3 regions of the Paenibacillus sp. FSL M8-0212 genome follow, and region 1 is predicted to be linked to each of the others. Evidence: riboswitches for the same ligand, from Rfam matches in the RefSeq annotation. Region 1 holds a riboswitch; each other region holds the start of a gene.

Region 1 (5,231 bases):
TATAAAAATAAGCGAATCAAGCTATATTCATCTTCAGGTAAATTAATTGCTGAGAAGGCATATCTGCCAGTATCATATCCAAATATGGCTTTGGATGGCACAAGTTTGATGTTTAAATCTGAAAAGAATGACGAAGATGAACTAGAACTAATTATTATGGACACAAGCAACCTGAACGTTTTGTACACTTACAAAAATGGCGAATTTGATCTTAATGATGAACGTCTATTTCTCAATAACACAACGGGTCTGTACATCCTAAGCGACGAAGGTCGTACCTTAGTTAGCACTCAGTTAATTAAATAGCATAATTAGAAGCATCAGAAGAGGAATGTCCTCATGTTGATGTTAACAACGCTAAATCACACTGAAAAAGCCCTCACCAATCCAGTAATGGGTCGTGAGGGCTTCTTTATATTTGGTTGTATCTCTAGCTTTTCAGTGTACAACTCTATTTCAAGTCTTTTAACTCCGCCACTTCTTCGCAAGTTCGCCAATCTGATGTGGCGTAGTGCGGCAACAGCCGCCAATAATCTGCGCGCCCGCAGCAACCCACTGCTCCGATGCGTCCCTCATACTACCACAGGTCCCCTGTCCGCTCCACGTCTTCGTTGCTGCATCATACGTCTCTCCCGAGTTCGGATACACAATAACAGGTTTGTCGCTAGCACTACTGAGAATACCCACTGCTTCCGTCACCACTTCCATCGGAGCACAGTTCAGGCCAATCGCCGCAATCTGCGGCTCGGAGCCAAACGTCTGTGCACATACCTCAAGCGGTGTGCCCTCGCTGATGCTTGTCCCGTCTTTTAAAGAGAAAGATAGCCAGGCATACGCATAAGGAAACTCTTTCAGTACATCAACCAGCACCTGTGCTTCCTGCAAGGAAGGAATCGTCTCAAACGCCAAAATGTCAGCCCCCGCTTCAATCAGCGCCGCCATACGCGGACGGTGAAATGCAGCAAGTGTCTCATCCGACACGCCGTAATGTCCCACATACTCTGAACCATCCGCCAGATAGGCGCCGTAAGGCCCAACGGACCCAGCAATAATTGGACGTGGACGGAGATTGTCTTCTTCGCGATCCACTGTAAGATCTACTATATGCTCATCATTTTCCACGGTCTCGGAACGTATCGAAGGAACTTCTACAAGCTGACCTGTCGAGCTTTCTCTCCCTACTAAACCACTCTGCACTTCTGCCCACACGTCATCTCTCGCCTGCGCTGCCAGTTCGACCGTCTTGCGAATCAGCTCCAGTGCTGCCTGTTCATCGATCCCTCTCTTGCGGAAACCATCCACCGTCGCCTGATAGCTGGATGTAATCGCACAGTCGGCTCCTGCTCGAAAATAATCTGCATGGACCTGAACGATAACATCTGGATTCTCGAGCAATACACGAGCTGACCACAGTGGATCATCCAGATCACAGCCATGCTGTTCGAGTTCCGTGGCCAGCGCTCCATCCAGAATCATGACCGGATGTTTACGCAGGATCTGTTCTATGGGATTAGTCTGTTGTGCTTGAGTCATGTACTTGTCCTCTTTTCTTATTCACACGTTCTGTCAGATAATAAGCAGCGTAACATACTGCAATAAATGGAACCCCACAATACAGCGCAATCCGCTGTGTCGGGTCAAAGGCAATACCTATGCATGAAGCCAGGCATAAAATAAATGAAACAATCGGTACCACCGGATACAGCGGTGTGCGATAAACCAGATCTTTGACCGCATGTCCTTCCCGGATATACTGTCTGCGGAACATGTATTGGGAGGCACTGATGCTCATCCATACCGCAACGACAGCCAGACCTGAAATGGAAACCAGTGTAATATACACGGTACCTGGCGCAATGATGCTGGACAGCAAGGCCAGTGCACCACCGACCATACTGATCAGAAGTGCATTCAGCGGTACCCCGCTTTTGGTCAATTTGGCAAACCACGGAGAGATCGTTTTTTTGTCAGCCAAAGACCAGAGCATCCGTGAAGATGCATATAGGCCTGAATTGGCAGCAGAGAGAATCGCCGTCAGAATAACAAAGTTCATAATGTCTGCTGCATAGGGTACACCCACCCGCTCCATTACCGCTACAAACGGACTTTCCAGTACACTGGCATCCGACATGGGCAGCAAGGCCGACAAGATAATAATCGTTCCGATGAAGAAAATAACCAAACGCCACAGCGTTGTATGAATAGCTTTTGGTATCGTCTTTTCCGGATTCTCCGTCTCACCGGCGGCAATGCCGATTAACTCGGTGCCTGAGAAGGCAAAGTTTACAGCAAGCATGGTCATCAATATCGCTGTAGCCCCATGAGGGAACCACCCGGATGCGGTAATATTTGATAGAAATGGAGCCGGTTCAGAATCCGCCATGGGAATGATACCAAACATGGCTGCGCCACCGATAATAATGAAGATTACAATAGTAACTACCTTCACAGATGAGAACCAGAACTCGGATTCCGCAAATAATTTCACCGTTAAAGCATTGAACAAAAAGATCATCAGTGCAAAGAGCGCGCTCCATATCCATACGTTTACCGATGGGAACCAGCGCTGCATCAGCAATCCGGCGGCTGTGAATTCGGAGCCAAGCGCAACAGTCCAGGTTAACCAGTATAACCAAGCCACCGTGTAACCTGTTGCCGGTCCGATATATTTGGCTGCATAACTATGAAATGCTCCCGTCTCTGGCATATGAACAGACAGTTCACCAAGACAGAGCATCACCAGATATACAACGATGGCTCCGATCAGATAGGACAGAATGGTTCCCAGTGGTCCCGCCTGCTGAATGGTGTAACCTGAGCTGAGGAATAATCCCGTTCCAATGACTCCTCCGAGAGAGAGCATGACCACATGCCGTGCCTGCATTTTTCGCTGAAAATGCCCTTTGTCGTTGTTGTTCTCCATACCTGCTGCTCCCCTACTTCTTCATCCAGAAAAAACAAAAAAGACCCACTCTTCCTAAAGAGTGCGCCGTTACTGACAAATAAAAACAAACGCTCCTATCTATCAGGCTTTCACCCGCTGGAATTAGCACAGTATCCTTCAGATCTGTTGCTGAGGTTTCTAAGGGCCAGTCCCTCCACCTCTCTGGATAAGAAAATGATTTTTTATAAATATAGCGATTGATCATGAATGTGTCAACATTTAAATAGTAAATGGCACACCTCGCTATTCCGTAGAAGACCCCGGATTGATGATGGAGGTCTTTACCTCATACGTAATGGGTATAGTAGCAAAGATTTCATCCCAGTTCCCTTTAACCTTCTTCCACGTTTTTGGATATTTAATACGAATGCTATCGCGGAAACCAGCAACATCGACTTTGTAGGTATGTTGGAGCTTGTATAGTAACTGTTTGATCTGTTGCTCGACCAGTTCAGCAAAATCGTTTTCCATTTCTTTCAGATATGCACCCTTTTCCTCTTCTTCCGGTGCCCGCCAATCCTCCATTAGCCATCCTTCAGACTCTGCCTTCACATGGAACGAGATATCATCGCCATTAACCTTCGGAATGATTTTGATTTTCTTCTTCTTGATTTCATAGAGTACCGTGAAACCCTCCTTACTATATGTTTTTATGACACCACCTTGTTTTTTAGGCATAAGCCAGGACAGAGCTTCCAAATCAGTTTGGCTGAGTTCCCCCAGAAATTTGGTTGTATTTGCAGCAAATATGCTGCCCCCGGAGAACTTGTCCTCTCCATTGGCATTCAGCACATTTTGAAGCAGAAAACTGGACCCGGACTGCATCTGTGCATCCAGTTTTGCCAGCGAAACGGGTTCCAGAATCTTGTTGGAAATGTATGCATTGTTCGTAATGCCTGTAAGGTAAAATGCAGGAATACGGGAAGGATCATCTGAGGTAAGCACATCAACCGCCCGCTGGTGACTAATCAGTACAAGACAGTTCGGTCGAATATCGTTATCCCGGAGTACAAAATCGAGCAATTGAATCAGTCCATACTTTTTGGCAATATCCTTGGAGATCACAATAACCTTCAGATGATGTCCAATGAGTGGACGATCTCGCCGCAAAGCAAACTGACGAAAAATTTGCAGCATGGAATCTCCCGTAAGCTGCTCATTGGAATAAGACTCTTTGCCAGAAGAGGGTGAACCAGATTGCTGACTTTTTTGACTGCTAGAATTCCCAGGGGCAATCTGAACGGTTGCTGTGACATTGTTTTGTTTGGGATAATGCCCACCCTGCGCTGAAATCTTCTTCTCGAAATCGGTCTCTTTTCCAACGTCAATCCCGAGACCTACATACAAGCTTAGATCTTCTATCTCGCGGCTGCTCCAGCAACCTGATATTATACACAGGATGAACACAGCACAAGTTACTCTTAAGCACAGGCGGAATGAAATCATGCGTGTTTGCCTCCTTTTTTGCGAATTATGCTGATAAGCAACAATACCAGAGGTAATATAGCGAACAAAACTACAGATACGTTACCTAGCATATCGCCCAGTGCAAAAGTTTCAAACACTGTTTTAGGCATCATTGCCGTCAGATAAATGAATGGAAGCAGGGCATACATAATCCAGCGTATCTTCTTTGCCCGAAACAAGTCCCGGATTCCTACGGAAGCACAGTAATGGGTAATGGCAAATGTCGAGAAAATCTGCATAATCCAGATCACCAGCAATAACGATTCGAAACGTTCAAATATCAGTCCCTGTATCTCAAAACTTCGTACCAGATCCAGTGTTGGCCATGTTCTGGTCTTAATTCCATCCAAGGACAAACTGCCTACGACCATTACAACAGTGATCAGATATACCATTGTAGAGATAGTTAACCCCCATGTCATCGCCTTGTTGCTTTTCTTCGGATCTTGCATATATGCAGTGATGACCAGCATAACTTCGTAACCGGTATACGACAGTAGCGATGGTTTCAGCCCTTTGAGTACAGGCATGATGCCCTCACCCAATACGGGTCTGAGGTTACTAATTTCGAAGAGCTGATTACTGAGCAATATCTCCATAACAAATATAATCAAGGTGATCGGCAGGATGATCTCAAACACGCGAATAATGACACCAAGCCCACCGGAGATCATATAGATGCCTATCCACATAAATACCATTACAATAGCCCATGTAGGCGTGCGCTCAAGCAGATACATCCCCGTGACATCGGCCATGACTCTAATTTCGAATGCTGAAATGATCATAAAATACAAAATTGTCACACAACCCAGTATGT
Region 2 (5,231 bases), 3.0 Mb from region 1:
CCGTGCGAGCAACCGCTAACCCTGCCAGTACATCACTGTGACCTCCGAGAAACTTCGTAGCACTATGTACGACGATGTCCACACCAAGCTCAATTGGACGCTGATAGTACGGTGTCATAAAGGTGTTATCCAGAATCGTGATCAGGTCATGTTCCTTCGACCAGTCAGTTACAGCAGCGATATCCGTAATTCGCAGTGTAGGGTTCGACGGTGTTTCCATATAAACTGCCTTGGTGTTTGGCTTGAGTGCCGCTTTTACTTCATCTATATTGGTCATGTCTACAAAGGTTGTCTCGATCTGCATACGGCTTAATATGGAAGTAAGCAAACGATACGTACCTCCATATACGTCTTCCGTTACAATCATGTGATCCCCTGCGGAGAACATCATGAACACGCTTGATATCGCAGCCATCCCGGAAGAATAGGCAAAGCCTCGTGCCCCGCCCTCCAGCAATGTGATGTAATCTTCCAAAGCCTGACGTGTCGGATTACCCGAACGACTGTAATCATGTTGAGGCGGATTGAAGATATCAAAATGATGGAAGGTTGATGCTTGGTAGATCGGTACACTGGAGGCTCCAGTTGTTTTGTCAATTTCATCTCCAAAATGGAGCAATTTGGTATCAAACTTCAACTCGGAATTGGGCTTGTTATTGGACTCACTCATGAGTGCACGCCTCCTTCCACTTCCTGTTGTGCAGCTGTCAGAGCATTGCCGAGATCTGCAATCAAATCATCCGCATGTTCAATGCCTACAGAGAACCGGAGCAAACGGTCATCCACACCTACGGCTTCACGAATTTCAAGCGGAATATCCGCATGCGTTTGTACCGCTGGGTAGGTCATGAGTGATTCCACTCCACCGAGACTTTCGGCAAAAGCGATCAGTTTGATATGACGCAGCAATGGTTCAACATAACGTGCATCCTTCACTTTGAAAGAAAAGATACCTGTGTTACCGGTGGATTGTTTATTCTGTATTTCATACCCCGGATGATCGGATAGACCTGGATGATATACTTCAACCACCGCTGGGTGCTCAAGCAAGTATTTGGCAATAGTAAGTGCATTGTGCTCATGACGCTCCATGCGAAGAGCCAGCGTTTTCATACCTTTCATCAACTGGTAGGAGTCACTTGGAGATAATACCGCTCCAATGGAATTATGCAGGAATGCCATCTCAGCAGATAACGCCTCACCTTTGGTAATAATTAGTCCGGCGAGCACATCATTGTGTCCGCCCAGATATTTGGTAGCGCTATGAATGATAATATCGGCACCCAGTTCAATCGGACGTTGGAAAAATGGAGTCAACAACGTGTTGTCAACAATGGTCAACAGGTTGTAACTTTTCGCCCAGGAAGCAACAGCTTCCACATCGGTGATCATCATCAGTGGATTGGTTGGTGTCTCAATAAATACAGCTTTGGTATTCGGTTGACGAACCTTCTCCAGTGCTGCCAGGTCATTCGTGTCCACATAACTTGCAGTTACGCCGAAACGGGACAAGATGCGTTCAAGCAGACGATAGGTTCCACCATACAGATCCAGCGATACAATCAGATGATCCCCTTGACCAAACATGGCAAAAATCGTTTGCAGCGCGGCCATTCCCGAGCTACAGGCAAACCCTGCATCACCGGACTCCAGCGCTGCGGCGGCTTCTTCCAATACTTTACGGGTTGGATTAGTCGTACGAATATAATCAAACCCCGTGCTTTGTCCAAGCTTCGGGTGGCGAAACGCAGTGGATTGATAGATCGGAAAGTTAATGGCGCCTGTTACCGGTTCATTGATGGACCCAATTTGTGCTAAGCGGCTTTCGATTTTCAACTTGTTGTTGTCTTCCATTGCTGCATCCTCCTGTAATCTCGATTAGATTTGCGGGCCAATATCGTAAGGTGTTTCTTGATACACATAGTAATTGAGCCAGTTAGAGAATAATAAGTTGGCATGAGCGCGCCAAGTAGCCGGTGGCACACGGGAAGGATCGTCATTCGGATAATAATGTCTAGGCAATGCGATATCCAACCCTTTGGCTGTATCCCGGTCATACTCCCACTTTAATGAGAACGGGTCATACTCGGCATGTCCTGTGGCAAAAATCTGTTTGCCGTCTTTGGTAGCAACCAGGAAGATCCCCGCTTCCTCGGATTCAGCCAAAATCTCTAAATTCTCATTCTTTTCAATATCTTCGCGTCTCACTTCCGTATGACGGGAATGTGGAACGTTGAATACTTCATCGAATCCACGCAACAACGGAACATGTGGTTTATTGATGGTATGCGGGAAAACGCCAAAACACTTTTTATCCAGTGCAACCTTAGGTACGTCAAAATGATGGTATAAACCTGCCTGGGAAGCCCAACATATGTGGAGGGTTGAAGTCACATTGGTTTTGGTCCATTCGAAGATTTCCTGGATTTCATTCCAATAGTTCACGTCTTCGAAATCCATCTGTTCCACCGGGGCACCCGTAATGATCATTCCATCGAAACGACGGTGCTCAATCTCATCAAAGGTTTTATAGAACAGATCCAAATACTCCTGAGACGTATTCTTCGACGTATGGGATTTGGGATGTACGAGAACAACATCCACCTGAATAGGCGTGTTTCCCACCAGACGAAGCAATTGTGTTTCGGTCGTTTCCTTTGTGGGCATCAGGTTTAATATAGCGATACGGAGTGGACGAATATCCTGCTGATATGCAGAAGTTTCATCCATGACGAAGATATTCTCTCCTTCAAGTACTTCTTTTGCTGGTAGAGTATCGGGTATTTTGATTGGCATGGTAAGTCTAACTCCTCCTTGTGCATAGATAGATGCAGCCACCTCTGGCTTGATGTCTTCACATCAATACAGTTATAGTCTGCCTTGAGCTTGTAAAAACATTGAATTGCTCTTTCATCCAACGTTACAAACAACCTCAAGTTCCCTTAGCGAAAATCACTGCTGAGAAGTCGGGGCATATGACAAAGACCTTCCTCGGATTTCGAGAAAGGTCATATGTAAATAGATATGCGCCTCTCTCATCTCTCAGTTACAACAGTGCCACTTGACACTTAGTCGCTGCAAGAATTAGCACCGTGCGGTATACCGCCGGTTGCCGGGTTTCATCGGGCCAGTCCCTCCACCTACTCTTGATAAGATTTCGCTGTATTAGATTGTAATTTAATATGGTTCACCGTCTACTTTATTACATTAATGCCCTCACGTCAAGTTGCAGTTCTCCGTCTGCTGTCCAGATCGGAACCGTTCATCATCCGTTGTCATACACTGCCTCAGGGCGCGAAATAGACACATTTTTGCGCTTGAAAGCACCTTGTACCAGCGGTATACTAAACAAGGTGTTATAAACCCTTATGTGAGAGGTGACATATTAAATGGATGGCGACCCGAGGCCTGACTGGCAGCCGAATTCCGACAAACTGCATAGAGAATTGACATCAGCATGCCGGCAGCGGGACGTGACTTCCGTTTGATTATATAGTGAACGCAGCCCTGATCTCCAGGCTCCGCTGCCGACCGGCTGATTTGTTCTTTTTGCGCCCATAATGATAATATCCGCCAAGTTGGCGGGTGCAGAAGGAGTAGATTAACGATGAAAATCCGGTTGGTAAACAACGGTGTATTTATTCCGGTGGACGACATTCAGCAGGCGCTGACTCCACCAGCGGAAGGATTTTACTGGATTGATGCAGACGTAGACGATTTGGCTGTACTTCAGCCGCTGTTCTTGATGCATGATCTGGCTGTGGAAGACTGTCTTAGTGACGAAGAACAACGTCCGAAGATTGAAATTTATGAGAACCATTATTTTATTGTGATTAATAGCATCCGTTTCGATGATGAAGAGATATTTCTACGTGCGGTGAACTTATTCCTCGGCAGACATTTCATTATTAGTGTTACAAAGCAAAAGGTCAGCGAATTGCGCACACTGAAACCAATCCTGTGGGAACAGGAAATCAGTACACCGGATCGTCTGTTGTATTTGCTGGTTGACTTGATTGTTGATAATTATTTCACCGTAGGTGACCGAATTGAAGCACGGATCGAGAAGCTTGAGGAAGACATTTTGATGCACACCAAAAAGTCACATCTGAATGAAATCATCGGGCTGCGCAGTGAGATTCTGTGGCTGAAGAAAGTGCTCGGACCTCAGAAAGAGGTCATTAACACCCTGAACAAAAAAGATCTGCGTCTCATCGATGATCAACTGCAAAAGTATTTCAGTGACATCTATGAGAATGCTGTAAAAATATCAGAAACCTTTGAGACTTATCGCGACCTGATGGGCAACTTGCGAGAAGCCTACCAATCCAGTATTGCGAACCGGGCGAATGAGATCATGCGTGTATTTACCGCCATTACCACGGTCTTCATGCCGCTGACGGTCATTACCGGTATATACGGCATGAACTTTACGAATATGCCAGAGCTTAACTGGAAATACAGCTATTTTGTTGTGATTGGTCTGATGGTTACACTGGGCCTGAGCATGTTCTTCATTTTCCGCAAGAAAGACTGGGTATGAACCCGTATGAAATAACAAAGACGAAGCGCTCCTCTTGGAGAAACGCCTCGTCTTTTTTTCATTTCTAATCATTAACCAACTTGCTTCTCTGTCTCTGCGTGCCGACGAAAGCGGATTCGAATCATGCGCAGTCTTTCATAGACCTGCTCCAGACTCCCTCCATCGGGTTTCTCTCCTCCATACACCTTATGTAATACTGGCTTCAGGAACGTATCTCCCAGCTCCTCATACGCACTCCATACGGCCTCTTGTTCGTTCTCTGGCATCACTGCCAGCTCCACATCAAGAAGACAATCGGTGTCATAACCTTCATGATCCAGTGCCTCTAACAGCTCAACCAACTCGCGTCGGGATAATCCGGATCGATTAACAATCTCCTCTAACGTATACCCTTCCTTCATGCCTTCAAGCACCTGCTTGCGTGTGGTGAACTTATCAAGTTCCTGCTTGTACTTCTGCTCTCTCTGTTTGTATAACCAACTCTCATACTCTACTTCCTTCAGCGCCGTGTATACCCAGTCCAGCGGGAATGTCGTTGAACGTTCCAACCCGTTTGTAATCTCCATCCATTCCGTACCATACTCAGTTGCTTTGCTCTCTCCTACGCCCGGCAGTTGCATCAGTTCATCCAGCGATTGCGGAACAAAGGCACTGATCAAACGCAGCAGACGATTCGTTGCAATAAAAT
Region 3 (5,231 bases), 350 kb from region 1:
TTGAAGAGAAATATGCACGTGAACTGACTTTGATTGAGGTCGACGTGGATCAGGTTGGAACGGTTAGCGAAGAGCAGAATATACTTGGCATTCCAAGCTTTGTGGCGTATACAGATGGCCGCGAACTCGTACGGTATGTGAACAAGCTGCGCAAGTCGAGAGAAGAGATTGAGCAGTTCCTGAATCGCGCAGTCGAAGTGTACAACACGATCCATAAATAATGTTATATAAGTTCAACGAATGAATATTTACACAGACACTACGATGCCAGAATAACCTTCCGATCGCTGTTATCCCCAGATTTTTTTTAATCCCTTTTATAAAGGGGAAATCCGGGGATAAAGGCGAACACTTTGCTTCTTCAGGCTATTTCTGTCCTCTCCGTTATGGTGTAAATGTTTAATTGAGCTTATATAAAAGTATGACAGGTTCATGTTGTAAAAGGGTATACTTAAAAGAACGCCATTTCTCTTGAAATAGGGAAATGGCGTTTGTATGTTCGATACGTTCTAGGTAAGAAACGTTTCTGTACATAGTCCCAATGACCTGCGGGTCATTATTTCACCAGACGTTAACATTTTGTCACAAAGCGCGACGTCAATGAACATTTTATCCGGTATAATGAATTTAGTTGTGAAATAAGTGTCAAAGTACCGAAACAAGCGGAGAATATTCTTCGCCATCTTAAACCAACAGCGGGTGAGAAAAAATTGAAACACTTAACTTTGTTTAAATGGTTAACCGTATTAACCTGTCTTGTCATGTTTCTGGCCACTTTTGGTGGAGGCATCGTAACCAAAACGGAATCAGGCCTTGGCTGCGGAACGGAATGGCCTTTATGTAACGGAAAACTCGTTCCGGCACATACTGTGGCTTCACTCATTGAATATTCCCATCGCGCTGTGAGCGCACTGGCTGGATTGTTGTCCATTGCCTCGTTTGTTGCTTTTCTGCGGTTTGGCAAGTCACGCCGTGATCTGCAATTGTTTTCTTTCTTAACCTTGGTATTTGTTATCGTCCAGGGAATCATGGGGGCTTTTGCCGTTGTCTTCTCCCAATCTTCAGCAGTTATGGCACTGCATTTTGGTTTTGCACTGATTGCTTTTGCCAGTTCCCTAATGATGGCGCTGGGCATAAGGCAGGAGGCAAAAGATGGCGGATTGGAGCGCCTGAATAAATACCCTCGGGTTAGCAAAAAATTCAGGAATCTGGTCTGGTTTTCCACCATTTACACATATCTCGTGGTATACACGGGTGCATTTGTGAGTCACACGGATTCTGCCGGCGGATGTTCCGGATTCCCGCTCTGTAACGGGCAGATTATTCCTGAGCTTTCGGGTGGGGTAGCGGTTGCTTTTGCTCACCGTGCAGCAGCTGCATCGCTTGTGATTGTTATTGCAATTCTGGGTCACTTCGCTTACCGTAATCATCCGGACAACAAGGAGATGCGCACCCTTGGCGTAGTATCCGTTATTCTCATCCTGATGCAAGTCGTGATTGGTATTTTCATGATGGTGACAATGAACCGTCCGGAAGTATACATGTTCGTAGCTCTTGCTCATATGCTGGATATCGCCATATTGTTCGGGGTTTTAACCTATATGAGTTTCCTGGTGTACAAGCTACATCGTCCGGTTAATCGGTTCTAAGATATAGATTCATTTATTTTCTAAAAGGAATTGGGCTAAATATGAAAGTCCACCATCCAGTGATGTACATCATTGGACAGGTGGACTTTGTTTGATGTCAGGGGGATCAGGGCAACCTATGGCAAGCAGCAATTACACGGAATGGATGATGTGTTAACGGTGATTAAATCTTGTTGATTTGGAAAAGAGGAGGTTAGATATGCTGCGAACGTTGCTGGGGGAAAAACCGCGTATCAATGAAGGTAAATTAAAGGCAGCGATGGACGCAATGGCGCATACCCTTGAGCTATTTCAGCGCCAAATGCATGTGGACCATGATCCCACGCATGACTATCGGAAGCTGTATGTGTGGACTCAGGGACTCATCTCCTCACTGGATGAACTGGAGCAAAGCTGCTTTGCTGCTGCTCATTTTCGCAAAAAGGTTGTTGCAGGCTCAACGGATGATATGACGCCAGCTGAAAAGGCCGAGTATGCCCGGTATGTGTATTTTTACAAAGATGGCTTTATCCGCTGCTTTGCCATTCTGGATAAAGTCGGCACCGTCTTGAATGAAATATTCCAACTGAATACTTCAAATACCAAAGCGCATTTTTCTTATTTTACTGTGTTAAGACAGTTTGATTATGTGAGGGAGCATCATGATCTTGCATTGCGATTGATTCAGATCAAGGACTCTTATCGGGAGCCGATGAGCAAGCTGCGCAAACGTCGTAATATGGAAATTCACTACATGAACTCCGAAATGCACGATGACCTGTGGCAGTTACACCAGACCTTGCAAGGTAAAGTGAAGTTGGAGGATCTGAATCAGCATGTACAGGAAATGCGTCAGGGCGTGGATATGGTCTGTGAAACGTTAACAACCTCTTATAATTACATCAATAATATATGGAAAAGAAATAATTCCCTTTGACAAATCGGAATACTTGGAATATACTGAGTTTCAACTAGAATGTTACAGTGACAAAGAATGAATTGATATTTCAAAAGTTACGTTCACATTATAAAGCTTGAACTACATGAACTTATAAAATCCTACAACAACATATTTCTTATCGAGAGCGGCGGAGGGACAGGCCCGATGAAGCCCGGCAACCGATTTGTAACGACATGATAGATGTATCATTCGTTATAGATGTTAGGTGCTAATTCCTACAAAATGGTGCAAAGCACGATTTTGGCAGATGAGAAGGTATAATCTTTCACGTGAAGAGCCCTCTTTGTATCTGCAAAGGGCTCTTTTTTTGTACTTTAAGGGGAGTTTTCCTTTAGATCGGGTAAAGATACATGTAGGTGGTTGGAAAGGGGCAAGTGCGATTGATTGAATTAAAAGGTTTAACGAAAACGTACGGCAAAGGGAAAAGATCTACAACAGCGTTATCCGAGCTGAATTTGAGCATCCAAAAGGGTGAAATCTACGGCGTGATTGGCCATTCCGGAGCGGGCAAAAGTACATTGATTCGCTGTATTAATTTGTTGGAACGCCCTACGGAGGGTGAAGTATGGGTTGATGGGATCAACCTGACTGAACTGAGCAAAACCGAATTGCAGCAACAGAGACGCAAGATCGGGATGATTTTTCAACACTTTAATCTGTTATCCTCGGCAACGGTATATGACAATGTGGCGTTTCCATTAAAGCTTGTGAATACACCCAAAGATGCCATTGATCGCAAAGTGAAGGAAATGCTCAATCTGGTTGGTCTGGAGCACCATAGCAACAAATATCCAGCTCAATTATCGGGTGGACAGAAACAACGTGTAGGGATTGCGAGAGCACTTGCGAGTGATCCGAATGTACTTCTCTGTGATGAGGCTACTTCAGCACTTGATCCGCAGACGACAAATTCAATCCTGAAGTTATTGCTCGACATTAACGAAAAGTACAACCTTACGATTGTGCTGATTACACATGAGATGCATGTCATTCAGAACATTTGTGACAAAGTGGCTGTCATTCATCAAGGCGGCATTGTGGAGCAAGGACCTGTAACAGAAGTGTTCCTGAAGCCGCAGCATGCGATTACGCGGGACTTCATGATGCGTGACCATGAAGCTGGACTTGCTCTCGAAGAGACCGCTCTGGCGAATGCAGGCGTTGAATTGCAGGCAGGTGTTGCTTCCAAACTTGTGAAGATATCCTTTTTGGGTAACAAAACCTATGAAGCGATTTTGTCTAGAACGGTACGTAAGACAGGCGTGGATTTTGCCATCCTGCAAGGTACAATCTCAACGATCAAACAGGTTCCTTATGGACAGCTGACCGTTCGTTTCGAGGGCGATTCCATTGCGATTGATCGGACGATATCAGAATTAACCGCTGAGGGACTTGATGTGGAGGTGCTTCGTTAGATGGATTTTTCAACCGTACGTTGGGAAGAGGTTGGTAAAGCCTCCATTGAGACACTGCAAATTTTGGGTGTATCAGGCTTGTTCACCGTTATCTTAGGTTTACCACTCGGAGTTCTGCTGTTTATGACAGCCCGATCTGCTTCGATTAAGTCACGGACAGTATACTCTATACTATCCCTGATTGTTAATATTTTGCGCTCGGTACCATTTATCATATTAATTGTTGCTCTTATTCCATTCACTCGTATACTCGTCGGTACAGCTACAGGGGTTCTCGGCGTAATACCTCCTTTGGTTATTTCAGCAGCTCCTTATTTCGCTCGTTTGGTTGAGAACACGTTGCGTGAAGTCGATCGGGGTGTCATTGAGGCGGCGCAGGCGATGGGAGCATCAACCGGACAGATTGTAAGACGGGTGTTGTTGCCTGAAGCATTGCCTGGTCTGCTTGCGGGGATTACGATCACTATTGTTACGCTTGTCTCCTATACGGCGATGGCGGGCATGGTTGGTGGTGGAGGTCTGGGAACACTGGCAATTAACTATGGATACTTCCGTTATCAAAATGAAATCATGATCATATCCGTAGTGTCGATGATTATTCTAGTGCAAATTCTCCAGATGGCTGGAGATCGCTTGGTTACATTTTTCACCAGGAAATAACACATAGATAACATGATGGACATGCATTCGTGCGGACGCCACATGAAAAAATGATGAGAGAAGGGGTTTTACACATGAAAAAATGGTCTTTCGCTCTACTTAGCCTTATGCTGATTGCAGTTCTCGCAGCTTGCGGAAACAACAAGGATGCCGATAGCGGCGCAGACAATTCAGCAGGTGCACCACGCACAGTGGAATTGAAAGTTGGAGCTTCACCTACACCACATGCAGAGATTCTGGAAAGCATCAAGCCTGAACTGGAAGCACAAGGTATTCGTTTGCAAGTTGTTACGTTTAATGACTATGTACAACCCAACCAGCAACTTGCTGATAAAAAATTGGATGCAAACTTCTTTCAGCATCAGCCTTATCTGGACACAGAGAATAAAGAACGTGGATTCAACCTCGTTGCTGTAACACCTGTTCATGTTGAACCTTTTGGCGGATACTCCAAAAAAATTAAGTCTTTGGATGAATTGGCTGACGGCGCAAAAGTAGCAATTCCAAATGACCCATCCAATGGTGGACGTGCTCTGTTGTTGCTCGCGAAGGAAGGTATCATTACGC

What was found. A riboswitch is a leader RNA that binds a small molecule or an ion and turns the genes downstream of it on or off. The one in region 1 is predicted to bind S-adenosylmethionine.
Region 2: it holds a riboswitch for S-adenosylmethionine, as region 1 does, so the genes downstream of both, metA (homoserine O-acetyltransferase MetA) here and mmuP (S-methylmethionine permease) in region 1, are expected to answer to the same signal.
Region 3: it holds a riboswitch for S-adenosylmethionine, as region 1 does, so the genes downstream of both, MKX68_RS16755 (methionine ABC transporter ATP-binding protein) here and mmuP (S-methylmethionine permease) in region 1, are expected to answer to the same signal.

What each region holds. Positions count from the first base shown of each region.
Region 1 is NZ_JBBORP010000001.1:3,429,622-3,434,852, reverse strand. Features, by position in the region: gene MKX68_RS15115 (outer membrane protein assembly factor BamB family protein) at 1-306, shown strand, start outside; gene mmuM (homocysteine S-methyltransferase) at 466-1,533, opposite strand; gene mmuP (S-methylmethionine permease) at 1,511-2,923, opposite strand; SAM riboswitch class I at 3,016-3,117, opposite strand; gene MKX68_RS15100 (Ger(x)C family spore germination protein) at 3,188-4,390, opposite strand; gene MKX68_RS15095 (GerAB/ArcD/ProY family transporter) at 4,387-5,231, opposite strand, start outside.
Region 2 is NZ_JBBORP010000001.1:472,298-477,528, forward strand. Features, by position in the region: gene MKX68_RS02035 (trans-sulfuration enzyme family protein) at 1-670, opposite strand, end outside; gene MKX68_RS02040 (PLP-dependent transferase) at 667-1,854, opposite strand; gene metA (homoserine O-acetyltransferase MetA) at 1,879-2,796, opposite strand; SAM riboswitch class I at 3,033-3,156, opposite strand; gene corA (magnesium/cobalt transporter CorA) at 3,608-4,543, shown strand; gene MKX68_RS02055 (HRDC domain-containing protein) at 4,615-5,231, opposite strand, start outside.
Region 3 is NZ_JBBORP010000001.1:3,783,802-3,789,032, forward strand. Features, by position in the region: gene MKX68_RS16740 (thioredoxin family protein) at 1-221, shown strand, start outside; gene MKX68_RS16745 (COX15/CtaA family protein) at 711-1,649, shown strand; gene MKX68_RS16750 (Cthe_2314 family HEPN domain-containing protein) at 1,849-2,565, shown strand; SAM riboswitch class I at 2,702-2,843, shown strand; gene MKX68_RS16755 (methionine ABC transporter ATP-binding protein) at 2,970-4,004, shown strand; gene MKX68_RS16760 (methionine ABC transporter permease) at 4,005-4,664, shown strand; gene MKX68_RS16765 (MetQ/NlpA family ABC transporter substrate-binding protein) at 4,739-5,231, shown strand, end outside.